Regions from separate parts of the Mesorhizobium sp. MC2-1-1 genome, predicted to be linked through region 2. Evidence: predicted binding sites of a transcription regulator. Region 2 holds the regulator's gene; each other region holds the start of a gene.
The links. Region 2 encodes LexA, which represses DNA repair genes until DNA is damaged. Its sites were predicted from a motif close to TGTTCNNNNTGTGTTCNG; they were not measured.
Positions count from the first base shown of each region.

Region 1 (6,407 bases), 350 kb from region 2:
CCAGACCGCGTTCCTCCAGCGCCTTGATGGCGATATCGATCGACAGGCCATTAGACAGCAGGCTGCCGATAATCTCACCTGTCCCGGCCGTCGGCACGTTTCCCCCGTCCGGGTTCAGCACGACGTTGCGATTTCCGATGCCATAGGCGAAATTGGCTGCGTATTTGGCGCCGAGGTCCTGGCCGGCCTGGCGGTTGATCTCGACGAAGCGGACGTTGAGCTGCACCTGCTGCGAAGACGAGATGTTGACCGAGTTGATGACTTCCTCATTGCCCGAGAAACGCGACGCGATCTTGCTGGCCTTGTCGGCAGCAACCGCGTCGTCGGCCTCTCCCGACAGCACGACGCGGCCGTTTGCCGACCCGACCTTGATCTTGGCGTCGGGCACGCTGGCGCGGATGGTGCTGGCCAACTGGTCGGTATCCAGCGTCACTTCGATGTCGATGGTGCCCACCAGCTGCTTGTTCTGGTCGAATAGGGCAATGCCGGTGGTGCCCAGATTGTTACCCAGCACATAGAAGGACTTGTCGGTCAGCGGGTTGACGTTGGCGATCTCCGGATCGCCGATGACGATCTGGTAGAAGGCGGCGCTCGTCATGATCGTCTTCGGCTTGCCCTTGGCGACCTTGATCGACGCGTTCTTGTTCGCCGAGACATAGACGATATCGTTGCCGGCTCTTGCGGGCGCGGCGACGCCCAGCATTGCCGCGGCCAGCGCGATCACGCCGAAAAGACGCCATCCCCTGGTCGCCCGAAATGCATCAAACCCGAACATCTTACCTCGTCCCCGCCGGTCCCCACCGGCTATTGCTGCAGTTCCTGCGGCGGTTCCCGCGAAGGAACCTTGTATTCCTCGACCTTGTCGCCGCGCGTCACGATGACCGTCCTGAGTTTCGGCTCGCTGGATTCCTTCGTCACCGCGCTCACCAGCGAGGCGGCGCCCGCCTGCGCGTTCGCCGCAACCGAGCCGCCGAAGGACGAGATGGTCGTAAGTCCGCCCTTGCTGGCGCTGGCGTCGGCCGCCGAACGCAAGGACAGCGACAGGGTCCCGACGGTGCGGGCAAGCGCCACTTTCTGCGCACCTTCGTTGGTGACTTCGATAGTCACCGAGTTGGCGACCTGAGGCTCCGTCTTGCGCTCGTCGGCGCCCTGCCCGACCGAAAGCACCTTGGCGTCGGAAACGACGATCTCGGACGTCACCGTCGAGCCGGCCGCGCCTTGAGCGTTCTTCGACACTTCCTGGATATCGCCGGCATCGCGCGTCAACACGACGTCGACCCGGTCACCCGGGGTAACGAAGCCGCCGACACCCGCGATCTCGTCAGTGCGGATGGTGACGGCCCGCATGCCCGGCGACAGAATGTTGGAAAGCGTGGCGCGGCCGTTTGGTCCCGACAGCTTGGCGAGCAGCACCGGTTCGTTGACCTCGATCGGCGACAGCACGACCCGGCTGCCGTCGGCAAGCAGCTTGTCGATCGTTGGGAAAGCGCCTTGCGGCAGCGAATCCTGCGGCCACGGGATCTCGGCGAGTTGCGGGCGACCGAGCTCCATGCCGTATCGCAGCGGCGCTTGAGCCACCACGATGGTCTTGAACTCGATCTTGGGCTGCTGCGGCGCCGCGACGGAGACGACCTTGACCTCAGGCAGAGCCCCTGCCTGGCTCTTGACCCAGAAGTCCGCCGCGAAGATCGAGATCGCGCCGAAGACGGCGGCGATGCCGATCATGGTTATGGCCCTGCCCCTCACAACGAAACCCCTGACGCCCTTGGTCTTTTTAGTTGGACCTAACGCTAGACATCATTGTTAAAGAATCAGGAATAACGAGGCGCGCGGACCGCCCTATTTCGGCCCGCTTGGTTATCGAATGGTTTTGGAATAAGAGACAGTTTGATCCCTGAACGGAACAGGAACTCGTTCGCTCGCCAAAAGCGTGGCAGTATCGAGAACTGATTCGCATTACCGACGCTAGGCCTCACATGGACGACAGCAACGACCTCTTCGGCAAGATTGAAAAGCCGGTACAGCCGGTGCGTGCGCCCTCGCGCCCCGCCGATCCGCTGGTGCAGGCCGCGAAGCGCCCGACCACTGTCCGTGACGGCAGCGAAAGCTATAGCGCCGCCGACATCGAGGTGCTGGAAGGACTTGAGCCGGTGCGCCGCCGTCCGGGCATGTATATCGGCGGCACCGACGACAAGGCGATGCATCACCTGTTCGCCGAGGTCATCGACAATTCGATGGACGAGGCGGTGGCCGGCCACGCCACCTTCATCGACGTCGAGCTTTCCGCCGACGGCTTCCTCACCGTCACCGACAACGGCCGCGGCATCCCGGTCGATCCGCATCCGAAATTCAAGAAGCCGGCGCTCGAAGTCATCATGACGACGCTGCACTCGGGCGGCAAGTTCGACTCCAAGGTCTACGAGACCTCCGGCGGTCTGCACGGCGTCGGTGTTTCGGTGGTCAACGCGCTGTCCGATCACCTCGAGGTCGAAGTCGCGCGCGGCCGCCAGCTCTACCGGCAGCGTTTTTCACGCGGTGTACCGGTCAGTGGCCTCGAACATCTTGGCGAGGTCCATAACCGCCGTGGCACCAGGACGCGCTTCCATCCCGATGAGCAAATCTTCGGCAAGGGCGCTGCGTTCGAACCGGCGCGGCTTTATCGCATGGCGCGCTCGAAGGCCTATCTGTTCGGCGGCGTCGAGATCCGCTGGACCTGCGACCCCTCGCTGATCAAGGAGAAGGACCAGACGCCGGCCAAGGCGGAGTTCCATTTCCCCGGCGGCCTCAAGGACTATCTCAAGGCGACGCTCGGCGACGAGTTCCAGGTCACGCGGGAGGTCTTCGCCGGGAAGAGCGACAAGCAGGGCGGCCACGGTTCGCTGGAATGGGCCGTGACCTGGTTCGGCGGCGACGGTTTCCTCAACTCCTACTGCAACACCATTCCGACCCCCGAGGGCGGCACGCATGAGGCTGGCTTGCGCAACGTGCTGGCGCGCGGACTGCGCGCCTATGCCGATCTCATCGGCAACAAGCGCGCCTCGATCATCACCACCGACGACGTGATGATCTCCGCCGCCGGCATGCTGTCGGTGTTCATCCGCGAGCCGGAATTCGTCGGCCAGACGAAGGACCGGTTGGCGACGATCGAGGCGATGCGCATCGTCGAAAACGCCATCCGCGACCCGTTCGACCATTGGCTGGCCGACAATCCGCAGGAAGCCTCGAAGCTTCTCGAATGGGTCATCGCGCGCGCCGACGAGCGCGTGCGCCGCCGCCAGGAAAAGGAAGTGTCGCGCAAGAGCGCGGTGCGCAAGCTTCGTCTTCCTGGCAAGCTCGCCGACTGCACCCAGAACGCAGCCGCCGGCGCCGAGATCTTCATCGTCGAGGGCGACTCGGCCGGCGGCTCGGCCAAGCAGGCGCGTGACCGCGCCAGCCAGGCGGTGCTGCCGCTGCGCGGCAAGATCCTCAACGTCGCCTCCGCCGGCAACGACAAGCTCGCCGCCAACCAGCAGATCTCCGACCTGATCCAGGCGCTCGGCTGCGGCACGCGCTCGAAATATCGCGACGAGGACCTGCGCTACGACCGCGTGATCATCATGACCGACGCCGACGTCGACGGCGCGCATATCGCTTCGCTGTTGATCACCTTCTTCTATCAGGAGATGCCGAACCTGATCCGCGGCGGCCATCTCTACATGGCCGTGCCGCCGCTTTACTCTATCCGGCAGGGCGGCAAGGTCGGCTACGCCCGCGACGATGCGCACAAGGACGAGCTGCTGCGCACCGAATTCACCGGGCGCGGCAAGGTCGAGATCGGCCGATTCAAGGGCCTGGGCGAGATGATGGCCTCGCAGCTCAAGGAGACCACGATGGATCCGAGGAAGCGCACGCTTCTGCGCGTCGATGTGATCGACGCCGAGCAGGCCACCAGGGATGCCGTCGACGCGCTGATGGGCACCAAGCCCGAAGCGCGTTTCCGCTTCATCCAGGAACGCGCCGAATTCGCCGAAACGGACGTGCTGGATATCTGATCGCCTGCTGGTCCATAACACTCTCCGGTACGGAGAACCGAGGTGACTTGGACGCGGCTGAAAGAACTTGCCGAGACGACGTTAAGCGGTTTTGCGCAGCCGACCCGTTCGGACTGGATTTTTGCCTTGCGCACCGTTTCGGCCGGGCTGATTGCGCTTCTTGTTGCCTACGCACTGAAGCTCGACCATCCGCAATGGGCGATGATGACGGTGTTCATCGTCGCGCAGCCGGTCGCAGGCATGGTGCTGGCGAAGGGCTTCTATCGGCTGCTCGGCACGCTGGCCGGCGGCCTGGCGGCTGTCGGCATCACATCCCTGTCCGGCGCCAATCCCTGGCTGCTGGTCACGTTCCTGGCGCTCTGGATCGGCATATGCACGCTGGTCTCCTCGCTGCTGCGCAACCCGGAGGCCTATGGCGCGGCGCTTGCCGGCTACACGGCGATGATCATCAGCCTGCCGGCCCTCGGGCAGCCGGTTGTCGTTGTCGATCTTGCCATTGCGCGCTGCGCCGAGATCGTACTCGGCATTGTCTGTGCCGGCGTGACCAGTCGGCTGATCCTGCCTAAGCTCGCGGCAGACGCCATCATTTCCAGGCTGAAGCGCAGCATCCTTGACCTCGCCGAATATGCTGGTGGTGCCTTTTCCGGTGGCGACCCGGCAAGTCTGGTCGCGCTTCAGCGCAAATTGATCACCGATGCCCAAACGCTTGCGGAGATGCGTACCTATGCGCGGCTGGAAGGGCCTAGTTTCGCCACCCGCGCCCACCCGGTAAGGCGCACGATCGGCCAGCTACTGTGGGCGCTTTCGGCTGCGCGCACGCTGCACAGCCACCGCGCGCCGAAGAACGCCGCGCTCATTCCGATGCGCCGCGATTTGAAAGCCTTCGTCGGCGAACTCGCTTCGACACCCGGCGCGCTCGACGACACGGGGCCATGGTTGGCGCGGCTCGACGAGATCGCGAGCAAAGCCAGGGAGGTGCCGGCCCTGCCAGACCATGCCGATATAGGCGACGGCGCCGAGGACAAGGTCGGCACCATCACCCGCCTTACCATTGCCGGCGATTTCGCCGAAGCGCTGAAACAGGTGATGGTTGGCCTTGACGCGCTTCGCTCGCCCGTCCTCCGGAAATCGCATGACCGGACCCAGCCGGCGCTGGTCCTCCATCGCGACTACCAGGCCGCATGGCGCAATGCCGTGCGCGCCGCGCTCGCGACGTTGCTGGTCGCGGTCTTCTGGCTGACGACCAAATGGTCGGAGGCGGCCGGCACAGTCATTCTCGTCGCCGTGGTCTCCAGCCTGTTCGCGACGCGCCCGGATCCGGTGCGGTCCGCCTGGGGTTTCTTCACCGGAACCCTGATCGCGCTGCCTTTTGCCTTTCTGGTCGGCCAAGTCGCGCTGCCGGCGCTGCCCGGCTTCGGCTGGTTCACCCTGTTCGTCGTGCCGATCCTGGTGCCGGCGGCGCTCGGCATGGCCAATCCGCGCCATGTCGGCGTCGCCACCGCTTTCGCCATCAACTTTCTCGCCTTTATGAGCCCGCATCAGCAGATGATCTACGATCCCGGGCCGTTCCTGGCCGGCTCGGCCTCGATCCTGGTCGGCATACTGATTGCCATCGGCGTCTTCATCGTCGTGCTGCCTGCCGATCCATGGGGCACCGTGGAGCGTATATCGCAGGCGATACGGGAGGATCTGGCACGGCTTTGCCTGCATGAGCGAATACCTCGGCGTTCGGCCTTCGAAAGCCTCGCCTATGATCGGATCAACCAGTTGATGCCGCAGGTGCAACAGACAGGTCGCAGGGGCGACCCCATTCTTGGCGGCAGCATCGCCGCAGTCACCGTCGGGCTGGAGGTGCTGCGGCTGCGTCATGCACGGCTGGACTCGGCCGTGCCGAGCGAGACGGTCGAGTCCATCGGCAATTTCCTGCGCGGCCTGGCGCGCGAATTGCTGTTTCGACGGGAGGGCGACCCGCAGACCGCGACCGTCGCCGTTGCGCGGCAATACGCGGCCGCCATCGCCGACCGCAGCGATCGGTTCGAGATGCTGCGGATCGCCGCCTCGCTGCGCATCATCGCCGCGGCGATGGAAGATCACCCGGATTTTTTTGCCAACGGGCGCGCTTGAGGCTTCACGCGGCCGCGATCGCCAGCGCGTGTCCGCGCGCGTTTTCCCGCAGGGCGTCGAGATGGATCGACTTCACCAGCGTAGCCAAGTCGCCATCGGCGGACTGGCCGCCGAGTTCCTTCAGCATCAGCCAGCTCACTTCCTGCACGCCCGCGACACGCCGGCCGTTGGCGACCTCGCGCCAGACCTTCAGCGCGCGCAGGATGATGCCATGCGTGGCCGGCGCAAGTCCGGCGCTGCGGAACAGCGCCT
Region 1 is NZ_CP195205.1:2,122,165-2,128,571, forward strand. Features, by position in the region: gene ACR64R_RS10695 (type II and III secretion system protein family protein) at 1-775, opposite strand, end outside; gene cpaB (Flp pilus assembly protein CpaB) at 805-1,725, opposite strand; gene parE (DNA topoisomerase IV subunit B) at 1,977-4,031, shown strand; gene ACR64R_RS10710 (FUSC family protein) at 4,074-6,155, shown strand; gene ACR64R_RS10715 (DUF2336 domain-containing protein) at 6,160-6,407, opposite strand, start outside.
Region 1: the regulator LexA is predicted to act here: its motif matches at 1,895-1,912, upstream of parE (DNA topoisomerase IV subunit B).

Region 2 (6,407 bases):
AGCCTACCGGGCAAGGCCGCAATGTCCGCCGACGCGGTCTTGACTTCGGCCAGGGGGACGTGCTGCTCCAAAAGGGTCGCGTGCTCGATGCCGCGGCACTTTCGCTGGCAGCTTCGGCCAACCACCCTGTCTTGAAGGTCGTGCGGCAGCCGCTGGTCGCCATCATCGCCACCGGCGACGAGTTGCTGCCGCCGGGTAGCACGCTCGGCCCCGACCAGATCATTTCTTCCAACGCCTATGGCGTCGCCGCTGCTGCCCAGTCGGTCGGCGCGCGCGCGCTCGATCTCGGCATCGCCGCCGACCGCCAGGACGCTATCGCCGCGTTGGTCAGGAAAGCCGTGGCGGCGCGCGCCGACGTCATCGTCACGCTCGGAGGGGCGTCGGTAGGCGATCACGACTTGATCCATGACGTACTGACCCGCGAAGGCATGAAGCTCGACTTCTGGAAGATCGCCATGCGTCCCGGCAAGCCGCTGATGTTCGGCCGCCTCGGCAATGTCCGCTGCGTCGGTCTGCCCGGCAACCCGGTGGCAAGCATCGTCTGCTCTCAGCTCTTCCTGAAGCCGCTCCTCGCTCGTCTCGGCGGCCGAGATCACAGGCAGGACGTGCGAACGGCCCGTCTGGGCGCCGCTATGCAAGCCAACGACCTCAGACAGGACTATGTGCGCGCCGTCGTGCGCGAGGACGCCGACACGCTGGTCGCGACCCCTTTCGGCATCCAGGACTCCTCGATGCTGCGCATGCTGGCCGACGCCAACGGGCTGATCGTGCGTGAGCCCTTCGCACCGGCCGCGCAGGCCGGCGACGAATGCAACGTTCTGATGCTGCGCTGAAGCCGATCCTCATTCATCGACGAGCGTACGGGTCAGGGGATGAGCGGGATCGACAAGACCGTCGACGACACTGAAATGATGCCGATCCGGCTCGACCACCGAAGCTGTGGCGGCACCAAGCCCGGTCCAGATATTGGCAAGCAACGCGCTCTGGCGCAGGAATTCCGAACGCTCGCCGCCGCCGGCCCAACAGGTGATGCGGATTCCATTCCGGGGCCGCAGCAATGCAGGGCTTTCGGCCGACGCTTCGTGCTCGTCGATATTGAGGGTCTCGTTCAGCGCGGTGAGCATCAGAGGCCGAAGGTCGTGCAGGCCTGAAATCGAAATGACCTGGCGTATGCGCCGCGCCACGTCGGGCGAGAGCGGCGATGTCGCGGTCACCATCCGGCTGACGAGATGTCCGCCGGCCGAGTGCCCGGCCAGCATCAGCGGACCATCGACCATGGCTGCCGCCCTCTCGATCGCGACCGAGGCTTCGCCGACGATGCCGCTGATCCTGATCTTCGGGCATAGCGTGTAGGAGGGCATTGCGACGGCAAAGCCTCGGCCGACCGCGCCTCCGGCCAGATGCGACCAGGACTCTCGGCCCGACCCCATCCAATAGCCGCCGTGGATGAACACGACGAGCCCCTTTGGCGTCGCTGGCGGTAGAAACAGATCGAGCTGGTTGCGCGGCGCTTCGCCATAGGCGATGTCGAGCCGCGCCCTGCCCTGGGTCAGCAACTCTTCGCGAAATGCCTGCGCCGGCTGGTCCCACGCCGCCGGCCAACGATCGCCGCCGGCGATGTTCGCGCCGTTGGCATAGGCGTCGTTCCAGTCGGCAATACGGTGTTCGAGCACAGGGCCCCTCCCGCGGTCAGGTCAACTTTGATTGGCTTCTCATGGCATCGCCGACCCAAGACTCAGGTGACGGTGGCCTTGACGGCGAAGCGCGCCTCTCGCCAGGCGCCGCTTCGCAGTATGTCGGCGAGCACCTCCACGGCGCGCCACACGTCGCTGTAGCCGACATAGAGTGGCGTGAAGCCGAAGCGCATGGTCGACGGCGCCCGAAAATCGCCGATCACGCCGCGTTCGATCAGGGCCTGCATGATCCGGTAGCCATGCGGGTGAATGAATGAAATCTGGCTGCCGCGTTTGGCGCCGTCGCGGGTACTTTCGAGAGTAAGATCGTAACCTCCGCATCTTGCCTCGACGAGTTCGATGAACAGATCGGCCAGCGCGGTGCTCTTCCTTCTCACCATCGCCAGGTCGACGCCGTTCCAGACGTCGAGCGCGCCCTTCAGCGTGCGCATCGACAGGACCGGCTGCGTGCCGCACAGGAACCGACGGATGCCGGTGTCCGGCGCATAGGCTTGCTCGAAGGCGAACGGCCGCGCGTGGCCCCACCACCCGCTGAGGGGCTGCTGCACATCGGCAAGATGCCGCTCGGCCGCATAGATGAACGCGGGTGAACCTGGCCCCCCGTTGAGATATTTATAGGTGCAGCCGACCGCGAAATCGGCGTTCGCCCTGTCAAGTTCAACCGGCATGGCCCCCGCGCTGTGACACAGATCCCATACGATCAGCGCACCGGCGTCATGCGCCTTGCGCGTGAGCGCCGCCATGTCGCGCAACTCGCCGGACTTGTAGTTGACGTGGTTGACCAGCACCACCGCGGTGCTTTCGTCGATCAGTTCCTCGATGGTTGGCGCGTGCACGCCGGCCAGGCGCAGGACGGTGTTCTTTCCGGTCGAGGCCACGCCTTCGGCCATATAGAGATCGGTCGGAAAACTGTCGCCCTCGGCAACGATCACGGTTCGGCCCGGCCGCATCGCCATCGCCGCATGCAGCACCTTGTAGATGTTGATCGACGTGGTGTCGCAGACCACGGTCTGGCCAGGCGCCGCGCCGATCAGCCGCCCGAGCTGGTCGCCCAGTTCGACCGGCATGTCGAACCATCCATCCTTGTTCCAGGCACGAATGAGGTCATGCGCCCACTCCTCGTTAGCTGCTTTGCGCAGTTCCTCGAATGCGGCGTGTGGAGCGGCTCCCAACGAATTCCCGTCGAGATAGATCACCCCTTCCGGCAGGACGAATTGATCGCGCAAGGCACGCAGCGGATCTGCTGCGTCCATAGCCTCGATCTCGGCGAGATCAGGAATTCCCCCCATTATGCTACCGCCTACATTTCGGAATGCCCGCCGCTCACGGCTGGCCAAGAGCGGTTGTCTCACCACCGTCGGCGTCCGGGCAAGAACCTTTCGTCCTGTGTTAGCTGGTCCATGGAGGGCGAGAACCGTGAACCGGCAAATCGCCGACGTTGGCATTTTGGGTTCGTTTCGTTCACGGTGCGGCATGCGCAATCGATGTATGCGCGATCGCACCCGGCACTTCCGTGATGCCGCCACCCGCTGTTCCCATTTAAGCAAGGCTGCAAATTCGAGCGGAATCAATGCCACTGCGCTACAGGTAGCGGCCAAGGCCCCTCGGATGCAACATTGTTTCGGCGGTCCTAACAAATTCACTAAACTTTAAACGGTTGCGGAACACAACTGGAACAGATAGTGTTTGTTCTGGGTTTGTTTTTCTGATTCTGGTTTCAGAACCCGTGGGGGCCGCCGATGCTGACGCGCAAACAACATGAACTCCTGATGTTCATCCATGAACGCCTGAAGGAGAGCGGGATTCCTCCATCCTTCGACGAGATGAAGGAGGCGCTCGACCTCGCCTCGAAGTCCGGCATCCACCGTCTGATCACGGCGCTGGAAGAGCGCGGTTTCATTCGCCGGCTGCCGAACCGGGCGCGCGCATTGGAGGTCTTGCGGCTTCCCGACTCGATCGCGCCTGGCTTGAATGCCGCTAAGAAGTTTTCGCCTAGCGTCATCCAGGGGGGCCAGGGCAATCTCGGTCGACAGGTCAAGCCGGCGACGCCGTCGCGCACGCCGACGCCCAGCAATGACGATGAATCCACTTCGGCCGTTTCCATCCCGGTTATGGGCCGCATCGCCGCCGGTGTGCCGATCGACGCCATCCAGCACCAGACGCATTCGATCACTGTGCCCCCGGACATGATCACCGGCGGCGAGCATTATGCGCTGGAGGTCAAGGGCGACTCGATGATCGAGGCCGGCATCTTCGACGGCGACACCGTTATCATCCGCAACGCCAACACGGCAAGCCCGGGCGAGATCGTGGTGGCGCTGGTCGACGACGAGGAAGCGACGCTCAAGCGCTTCCGCCGCAAGGGCGCCTCGATCGCGCTCGAGGCGGCCAACCCGGCCTATGAGACCCGGATATTCGGACCGGATCGGGTAAAGGTTCAGGGCAAGCTGGTCGGGCTGATCCGGCGTTACTGAGTGGGCGCCGGTTTGATGTTCGCTTTTTCCTGTCGCTTGTACGGAGGCAGCCCCCTCGCCTCGCGCGCGTATTTCCGCTGCTCGTGCCATGGCCGATACGGTTCTTGGACCGCGTAGCTGATGGCCGGCCGCGCGGTTGCCGATTGCGGATCGAAGAAGATGGCGGCGCTGCCGCCGCGCGCCAGTTGCCGTTTGGTGACGACGAGCACGCGCGGATCGCGGCATGGGTTGTAGGCCGTGGCGTCGTTGATGACGATGAGGTCCGCGAACCCGCAGGCCGACCGGGCGTTGTCTCGGGTCTCGGCGAGCGCCACGATCGCGCCGGAAGGATACCGGCCGATGCAGAGATCGCCGATACAGTAGAAGGGCGAGCCCGCCGGCAGGTCGACGGGGTCGGCGATGTCGAGCGCCCCGTTGGCGAATGTCTCCGGCGGCACGATTTGCTCGGCTTTCAGCGCCCGTTTCCAATTGTCGGTGGTGAACTCATTGGAGCGTTCGCGGTTGATGGCAAGCTCTCCGCCGCCGATCGGCATTGCCACCAGATGGGCATCCTCTGAAATGAGCACATCAGGCGTTCGGACATGCGGGATGGCCAGCAGCGCGGCGAGCGCGAACGGAACGGCGGCTAGCCTCAGCCAGGTGGTGGCCATGGTTGCGATGACGAGCGCGATGGTTGCTAGCAGCACGGACTGGATCGAGATAAGCCCGACGGCATCGACCGGCGAGCGCTCGGAAATCCATGCCGAGATGGCTATCATCGCGGTGAGCCCCTTGCCCATCACATAGAGAAAAGGACCGTCAAAGCCGAAGGGCATGGCCAGTGCGCTAAGCACGGCGAACGGCATGACGATCAGAGAGACGATCGGCATGACCGCCAGATTGGCCAGCAAGCTGAGCGGCGACACACGCTGGAAGTGCCAGATTGCGAACAGCAATGTCGCGCTGCCCGCGACAAGCGAGGTAATCGCGGCTCCACCCACTCCAACCGCCAGTTTTCGAGAGACGAAGCCGACAAACGAGCGCCTTGCCGGCGGCGTGGTCGTTTTGCCGGCGCGGTAGTCGGCAAAGCCGGCATAGGCGCCGACGAGCGCAGCAGTGGCGGCGAAAGACATCTGGAAGCTCGGGCCGACCACTTCATGCGGCGAGACGAGGATGACGGCGATGGCCGAGATCGCCAGGTTTCGCATCGTCAGCGCCGCGCGGTCGAAGAGCACGGCGACAAGCATGACCGCCAGCATGATGAAGCTTCGCTCGGCCGCCACCACGATACCGGAGATCACGAGGTAGCAGGCGATCGAGAGCAGCGCGATTGCAGCGGCATATTTCTTCACCGGCCGGCGCGACGAGAAATCGGGAAACAGCGCGAAGGCACCTCGCAACAGCACCATGATCGTGCCGGCGACCAGCGCCATGTGGAGACCGGAGATCGAGATGATGTGATAGATGCCGGTCCGCCGCATCGACTCGTTGATCGCCTCCGGAATCCCGGCGCGCACGCCGACTATCAGCGCCGCCGCGATCTCGCCTTCGGACCCGCCGATGGCGCTCCTTATGTGATCGGCTATGCCTTCGCGCGCGTTTTCTATGGCCGATGCAACGCGCGCGCCGAAGGGTGCCTCCGTCGATGCGGCCGGCGTCGGCGCAATCAGCTTTGGATCGCCCAGGAAAAAGCCGCTTGCGCCAATGCCGCTAAAATAGCTGTCGAAGGAATAGTCATAGCTTTCGGGCCGAACCGGGCCTGTTGGCGGCAGCAGCTTCACATAGCCGGTCAGTATCGACCCTGCCGTCATGTCGGGCGGAATCCTGCGCGCCGAGAGCCTGACGCGATCCGGTGCGTAGCGCAGCTTCGGATGCTCCGTGGAAATCAGATCGATGGTCAGCCGGACACGGCCGTTGGCCAATGTCTCGGCGACGATGAGGCGGCCGGTCAGCCGCGTCTGGATTTCTGACCCCAGCATCGGGGTTGCCATTCGCCAGGTTTCCACCTTGGCGGCCAGAAAGCCCAGGGCGCAGAAAAGCGCTGCCATGAAGGTCAGGTGCGTTCTCTGCCAGGAGCGCGAGACCGTCGCGCATACGGCCATCAGAGCCACCGCCGCCATCGGCCTGTAGAGGTCCGGCTCAGTGCTCAGCGAAAAGTAATAGATCACGCCGGCGGCAAGGAAGACCGGCACCAGCAGGAAGGCAACGCCACGATCGAGCTCGGTCGCGGCGGCGTCGACGATGCTTTGGCGCATCGCGG
Region 2 is NZ_CP195205.1:1,770,519-1,776,925, forward strand. Features, by position in the region: gene ACR64R_RS08960 (molybdopterin molybdotransferase MoeA) at 1-833, shown strand, start outside; gene ACR64R_RS08965 (alpha/beta hydrolase) at 843-1,673, opposite strand; gene kynU (kynureninase) at 1,736-2,983, opposite strand; gene lexA (transcriptional repressor LexA) at 3,434-4,168, shown strand; gene ACR64R_RS08980 (ComEC/Rec2 family competence protein) at 4,162-6,402, opposite strand.

Region 3 (6,407 bases), 2.8 Mb from region 2:
CCTGTCGTGGAGCGTCAAGGGCAAATGGCTGGCGAGTTCGGGCGCGCCGGCTGCGATCGTGTGGCCGTTCGCCAGCAAAGACGGGCCGATGGGCAAGGCGCCGTTGGAGCTTGGCACGCGCGGCAACACGATGGTGACCTGCGTCGCGTGCCATCCGAGCCAGGACGTCGTGGCCATCGGCTACGAGGACGGCATGGTTATCGCGGCACGTTTCGCCGACGCCAAGGAAGTGCTGCTGCGCCGCCCTGGCAAGAGCGCCATCACCGCCATGATGTGGGACAAGGAAGAGCGCCGCATCGTCTTCGGCAGCGCCGCCGGCGATTGCGGCGTTATCGACATCACGGGTTAGGGACTGGGCAGTAGGGAAGAGATTACTGAATACCGCCTGATCCAACATCCGCCCCTATTGCGGCCAATTGCAGTTTTGCCTGGCCATGGGCAGAGTGCCGCGCCAGACAGAGGGGTTTTCATGCAGGCATCGGACAGTTCCAGGAGTTCCATCGGCGGCATCGCTGTCGCCCGCATCGCCGAATTGCGCGAGGCGGAGGCGGCCGCCTTCCGCGAGGCGCGGCCGAAATCCGAGGCAAAGCTCGGCAACGGCATCGCCGGCTTCCTCGGCGGCGTGCCGATGCACTGGATGACCGACTGGCCTACGCCGTTCCCGATCCTTGTCGACCGCGCCAAAGGCGCCACCATCACCGATATCGACGGCAACAGGCTCGACGATTTCTGCCTTGGCGACACGGGCTCGATGCTCGGCCATTCGCCGCCGGCGGTTGCCCGCGCGATCCGCCGGCAGTCCGGGCGGGGGCTGACCTACATGCTGCCCAGCGAGGATGCGCTGGCGATCGGCCCGCTCCTGCAGCAGCGCTTCGGCCTGCCCTACTGGCAGATCGCCACGACCGCCACCGACGCCAACCGCTTCGCGCTGCGCGTCGCCCGCGCCGTCACCGGGCGTGAAAAGATCCTGGTCTTCAACGGCTGCTACCATGGTTCGGTCGACGAGACGATGGTGCGGCTGATCGACGGCAAGCCGGTGAACCGGCCAGGACTCGCCGGAGAATTCCGCGACCTGACGCGGGCGACGAAGATCGTGGAGTTCAACGACGTCCCCGCCTTGGAGGCCGCGCTTGCGGATCGCGACGTCGCCTGCGTCATCACCGAACCGGTGCTGACCAATTCATGCATGGTGCTGCCGGGACCGGGCTTCCACGACGCGTTGCGGCGCCTGACGCGTGCGGCCGGCACGCTGCTTTTGATCGACGAGACGCATACGATTTCCACCGGCCCGGGCGGCTACACGAAGAAATACGGGCTGGAACCGGACCTGTTCGTGCTCGGCAAACCGGTGGCCGGCGGCGTGCCGGCGAGCATCTGGGGCATGACCGAGGAGGTCGCCACCCGCTATGGCGCCTACAACCGGAGGAAGGAACCCGGCTATTCCGGCATGGGTACGACGCTGTCGGCCAATCCGCTGCAATTCGCGGCGATGCGGGCAACGCTGGAAGAGGTTATGACGGAGGAGGCCTACGCGCATATGGACCGGCTGGCGCGCCGGCTCGATGCGGGGCTCTCCGCCGTCATCGCGCGAAACAAGCTGCCCTGGCACGTCGCGCGGGTCGGCGCCCGCGTCGAGTTCATCTGCGCGCCCGGTCCGCTGACGAATGGCGGCGAGGCGGAAAAGGCGCACGCGCCGGAGCTGGAAGCCGCTGTCCATGTGGCGTTGGTCAATCGCGGCGTGCTGATCGCACCCTTCCACAACATGATGCTGATCTCGCCGGCAACGACGTCGGCGCAAGTGAGCCGGCTGATCGCCGCCTTCGCCGCGGTTGCGGCCAGGCTTACGGCATGAGACAAGCTGCCATGGACAATCCGAACGCCGTAGCAACCTCTCCCTCAGGCTCGACGCCCGCCGAAGCGAAGGCCTTTCTCGACGCGCATCCCGAGATCGAGGCGTTCGACATCGTGCTGACCGACGCCAACGGGATCGGCCGCGGCAAGATCGTGCGCCGGCACGAGCTGATGGGCATTTTCGAGAACGGTCGGCATCTGCCGATCTCGATCCTTGGCCTCGACATCACCGGCGAGGACGTGCACGAGACCGGACTGGTGTGGGATACCGGCGATGGCGACCTGCGCGCGTGGCCGATCCCCGGCACGCTGGTGCCGCTCTACGGCACCAGCCCGGCGCGCGGCCAGGTGCTGATGTCGATGTATCATCTCGACGGTCAGCCGATGACGTCGGACCCGCGGCTTGTGCTGGCAAGGCAGGTCGAATTGCTGGCGGCGCGCGGCCTCCATCCGGCCGGCGCCTTCGAGCTCGAGTTCTTCCTTTTGTCCAACGAGCGCGACGCCGACGGCAAGGTGCAGCCCGCCCGCGCGGTGCTCGACGGCCGCCGCTCGGCCAAGACGGAAGTCTATTCGGTCGACCATCTGCATGGCATGGAGCCGCTGTTTTCCGACATCTACGCGGCCGCCAAGGCGCAAGGCATTCCGGCCGAAACCGTCATCTCCGAATACGCGCCTGGCCAGTACGAGCTGACGCTGAACTACCGCAAGGACGTCATGCGGGCGGCCGACGACCTCGTCATGCTGAAGCGGCTGGTGCGGGCACAGGCGCGCCGGCACAGCGTCACCGCCTGCTTCATGGCCAAGCCCATTGAGGCCTATGCCGGCTCGGGCATGCATTTCCACGTCTCCCTGCTGGACGATGCCGGCCGCAACGTCTTTACCGAGGCTGCCGGCCAGAGATGGTCACCGAAGCTGCTCAACGCGCTTGGCGGCCTGATCCACACCATGGCGGAATCGATGCTGGTGTTTGCGCCGCACGCCAATTCATGGCGCCGCTTCGTCTCGCAGTCCTACGCACCGGTGGCGCCGACCTGGGGCGTCAACAACCGCTCGGTAGCGCTGCGCGTGCCGGCGGGCGATGCCAGGAACCGCCGCATCGAGCACCGGCCTTCCGGCGTCGACGCCAATCCGTATCTGGTGGCGGCAACGGTGTTGGCCGGGATCGTCAAAGGCCTCGACGAGGGCCTGGACCCGGGGCCGGAAACGACAGGGAACGGCTACGAGCAGGCGAGCGAAAGATCGACCATGCCGGCCGACTGGCGCGCCGCGATCGAGGCGGCCAGGGGCTCCGATTTCCTGAAATCGGCGCTCGGCCCCGACCTGCACCGCACCTTCGTGGCGATCAAGCAGGCGGAGTATCTGCGTGTCGCCCGCACCGTCAGCGAGCTGGACTACCACCTTTATCTTCACGAGGTTTGAGGGCTGGCGCGCCGGGCAATTCCAGGGAAAGTGTGCAACGGTTTTCCGCTTGGAATTGCCCAAAAAAGGTAGCCAGATCGGGTCGGCGTTTCTGTGAGACGGTGACCTGGTCTGGGCGCGGCGATCACGTTTTGCCGACGGCAATCAAAAGTTATAGCCAATTCCATTTATGGAACATACCATGAACGAATGACTGTGCTTTCCATCCGCGAGAAACTGGCGATCCTGTCCGACGCCGCCAAGTACGACGCCTCCTGCGCCTCTTCCGGGTCGGCGAAACGCGACTCGCTGAGATCGGGCGGCATCGGCTCGACAGAGGGGTCCGGCATCTGCCATTCCTATGCGCCGGATGGGCGCTGCATCTCGCTCTTGAAAATCCTGCTCACCAATTTCTGCATCTATGACTGCAGCTACTGCATCAACCGCTCGTCCTCGAATGTGCGGCGCGCCCGTTTCAGCGTCGACGAGGTGGTGAAGCTCACCATGGATTTCTATCGCCGCAACTACATCGAGGGGCTGTTCCTGTCCTCGGGCGTCATCCGCTCGCCCGACGAGACGATGGGCGAGATGGTCGAAGTGGCGCGCAGGCTCAGGATCGAGGAAAAGTTCGGCGGCTATATCCACCTCAAGACCATCCCGGAAGCGTCGGCCGAATTGATCGAAACGGCAGGTCTCTATGCCGACCGTCTGTCGATCAACGTCGAACTGCCGACCGACGAGGGCGTGAAGAAGCTTGCGCCGGAAAAGAAACCGGAAACGATTCGGCTTTCGATGGCGAAGCTGCGGCGCAAGATCGAGGAGAAGGCCGAGCCGACATTGCAGAGCCGCAGGCGCGAGCGCTTCGCCCCGGGAGGCCAGTCGACGCAGATGATCGTCGGCGCCGACAGGACCTCCGACGATGGCATCCTGCGCGCCAGCGCCCGGCTCTATGGCAGCTATCACCTGCGGCGCGTCTACTACTCCGCCTTCAGCCCGATCCCGGATTCGTCGTCTTCGCTGCCATTGCAGAAGCCGCCGCTGATGCGCGAGCACCGGCTCTACCAAGCGGATTGGCTGATGCGCTTCTACGGTTTCTCGCAGCCGGAAATCCTGGCCGGCAGCAATGACGGCATGCTCGACCTGGCAATCGATCCCAAGCTTGCCTGGGCGCTGCGCAACCGGGGCCGGTTTCCGGTCGATGTCAACCGCGCCGAGCGCGAAGCGCTGCTGCGCGTGCCAGGCCTCGGCACCAAGGTCATCGACAGGATCATCGAGACACGCCGCCACCGCCGGCTGCGGCTCGAGGATGTCGGACGGCTCTGCCATTCGATCGCGAAGGTCAGACCCTTCATCATCGCGGAAGGCTGGTCGCCCGGCGCGCTCACCGACAAGGTTGGTCTGCGTCAGACGATCACGCGTTCCTGCGAGCAACTTTCGTTGTTCTAACCATGGTCAATACCCAGCTCAATCTCGCCGCATATCTCGTCCGGCTCGAAAGCCAGACGGATTTTGCGGGCTGGCGCGACGCGGCGCGGCGGCTGGCGACGAACGACATCCCGCCGGAGAACGTCTCATGGCAGGTCGAGCCTGATAGCGAAAGCCGTGGCAATGATTTGCCGGCTGTACGGGCCGATGCGCGGCTGGTCGCGCCGCGCGAGTTCATCGAGCGGGCCGAAACCGTGATCTGCCATTGCGACCCCGAGCGCTTCGGCCTCCTCTACCGGCTGCTGTGGCGGCTGCGGTCCGAACCCAAGCTGCTGTCGATTGCGACCGATCCTGACATCCGGCGGCTGGAGGCGATGGAAAAGGCGGTGAGACGCGACATCCACAAGATGCGCGCCTTCGTGCGCTTCCGGAAGATCGGCGAAGGCGCGGACGAGCGCTACGTCGCCTGGTTCGAGCCGGAGCATTTCATCGTCGAGCGCAATGCCGACTTCTTCGTGCGGCGCTTCACCGGCATGCGATGGACGATCCTGACGCCGTATGCCTCGGCCGACTGGGACGGTGAGCGGCTGGCGATCGGCCCGGGGGCCGGCAAGCGCGATGCACCTGCGCAAGACGATGCCGAGGCGTTGTGGCGGACCTATTTCGAGAATATCTTCAACCCAGCCCGCCTCAAGGTGAAGGCGATGCAGAAGGAGATGCCGAAGAAATATTGGCGGAACCTTCCCGAGGCCTCGCTCATTCCAGATCTGATAGCAGGAGCGGACAAAGCCGCGTCAGCCATGATCGAGCGCATGCCAACCACCCCAGCGCCCCACCATGCCAAGGTACAGGCCAAGCACTGGCCTACGCCTGAGCCGACCGATGTGGCTGCGCCTGAGGCGGAAGATATTCCGCAGTTGCGCGAAGTGGCGAAAGGCTGCCATCGCTGCCCGCTCTGGCGCGATGCCACGCAGACCGTCTTCGGCGAAGGGCCGGAGAACGCCGATGTGATCTTCGTCGGCGAACAGCCGGGCGATCAGGAGGATCTGGCCGGCAAGCCATTCGTGGGGCCGCCGGGCAAGGTGTTTGATAGCATCCTCGACGATGCCGAGATCGACCGCCGCAAGGTCTATGTGACCAATGCGGTCAAACACTTCAAATTCGAGCCGCGCGGCAAGCGGCGCATCCACTCGAAACCCAATGCCGGCGAAATCCAGGCCTGCCGCTGGTGGCTGGACAAGGAACTCGACCTGATCAAGCCGAACCTCGTGGTGGCGCTCGGCGCGACGGCGGCGCAGTCGCTGCTCGGCAAGGCGGTGCCGATCACCAAGATGCGCGGCGACATGGTCGAGCGTGAGGATGGGTTGCGCGTGTTCCTCACCATCCACCCTTCCTTCATCCTGCGCATCCGGGAGCAGGAGAACAAGGAGGCCGAGCGGGAGCGTTTCCTCAAGGATATGCGGAAGGTGAGGGAGCTGATGGAGGCGTGACCGTTGTTCTGCGCGCCCAAGGAAGGGTTTGACGGATCCTGTTGTATGGAGGTCGCGCGGCCTTGGAGATTAGCCGAAACGCCATCAGTTCTTCTGTGGGGCTCCGCGCTACCTAACGAGTATCGCCCTCAGATCATTCACGTTCGTTCCGGTCGGTCCCGGCACGAACAGGTCGCCGACCGCATTGAACGCCGTCCACGCGTTGTTGCCGGCGAGCATGGCCTTGGCGTCGACGCCTGCCGC
Region 3 is NZ_CP195205.1:4,929,854-4,936,260, reverse strand. Features, by position in the region: gene ACR64R_RS24420 (WD40 repeat domain-containing protein) at 1-349, shown strand, start outside; gene ACR64R_RS24415 (aspartate aminotransferase family protein) at 470-1,852, shown strand; gene ACR64R_RS24410 (glutamine synthetase family protein) at 1,864-3,270, shown strand; gene ACR64R_RS24405 (putative DNA modification/repair radical SAM protein) at 3,460-4,695, shown strand; gene ACR64R_RS24400 (UdgX family uracil-DNA binding protein) at 4,698-6,164, shown strand; gene ACR64R_RS24395 (glycerate kinase type-2 family protein) at 6,273-6,407, opposite strand, start outside.
Region 3: the regulator LexA is predicted to act here: its motif matches at 3,441-3,458, upstream of ACR64R_RS24405 (putative DNA modification/repair radical SAM protein).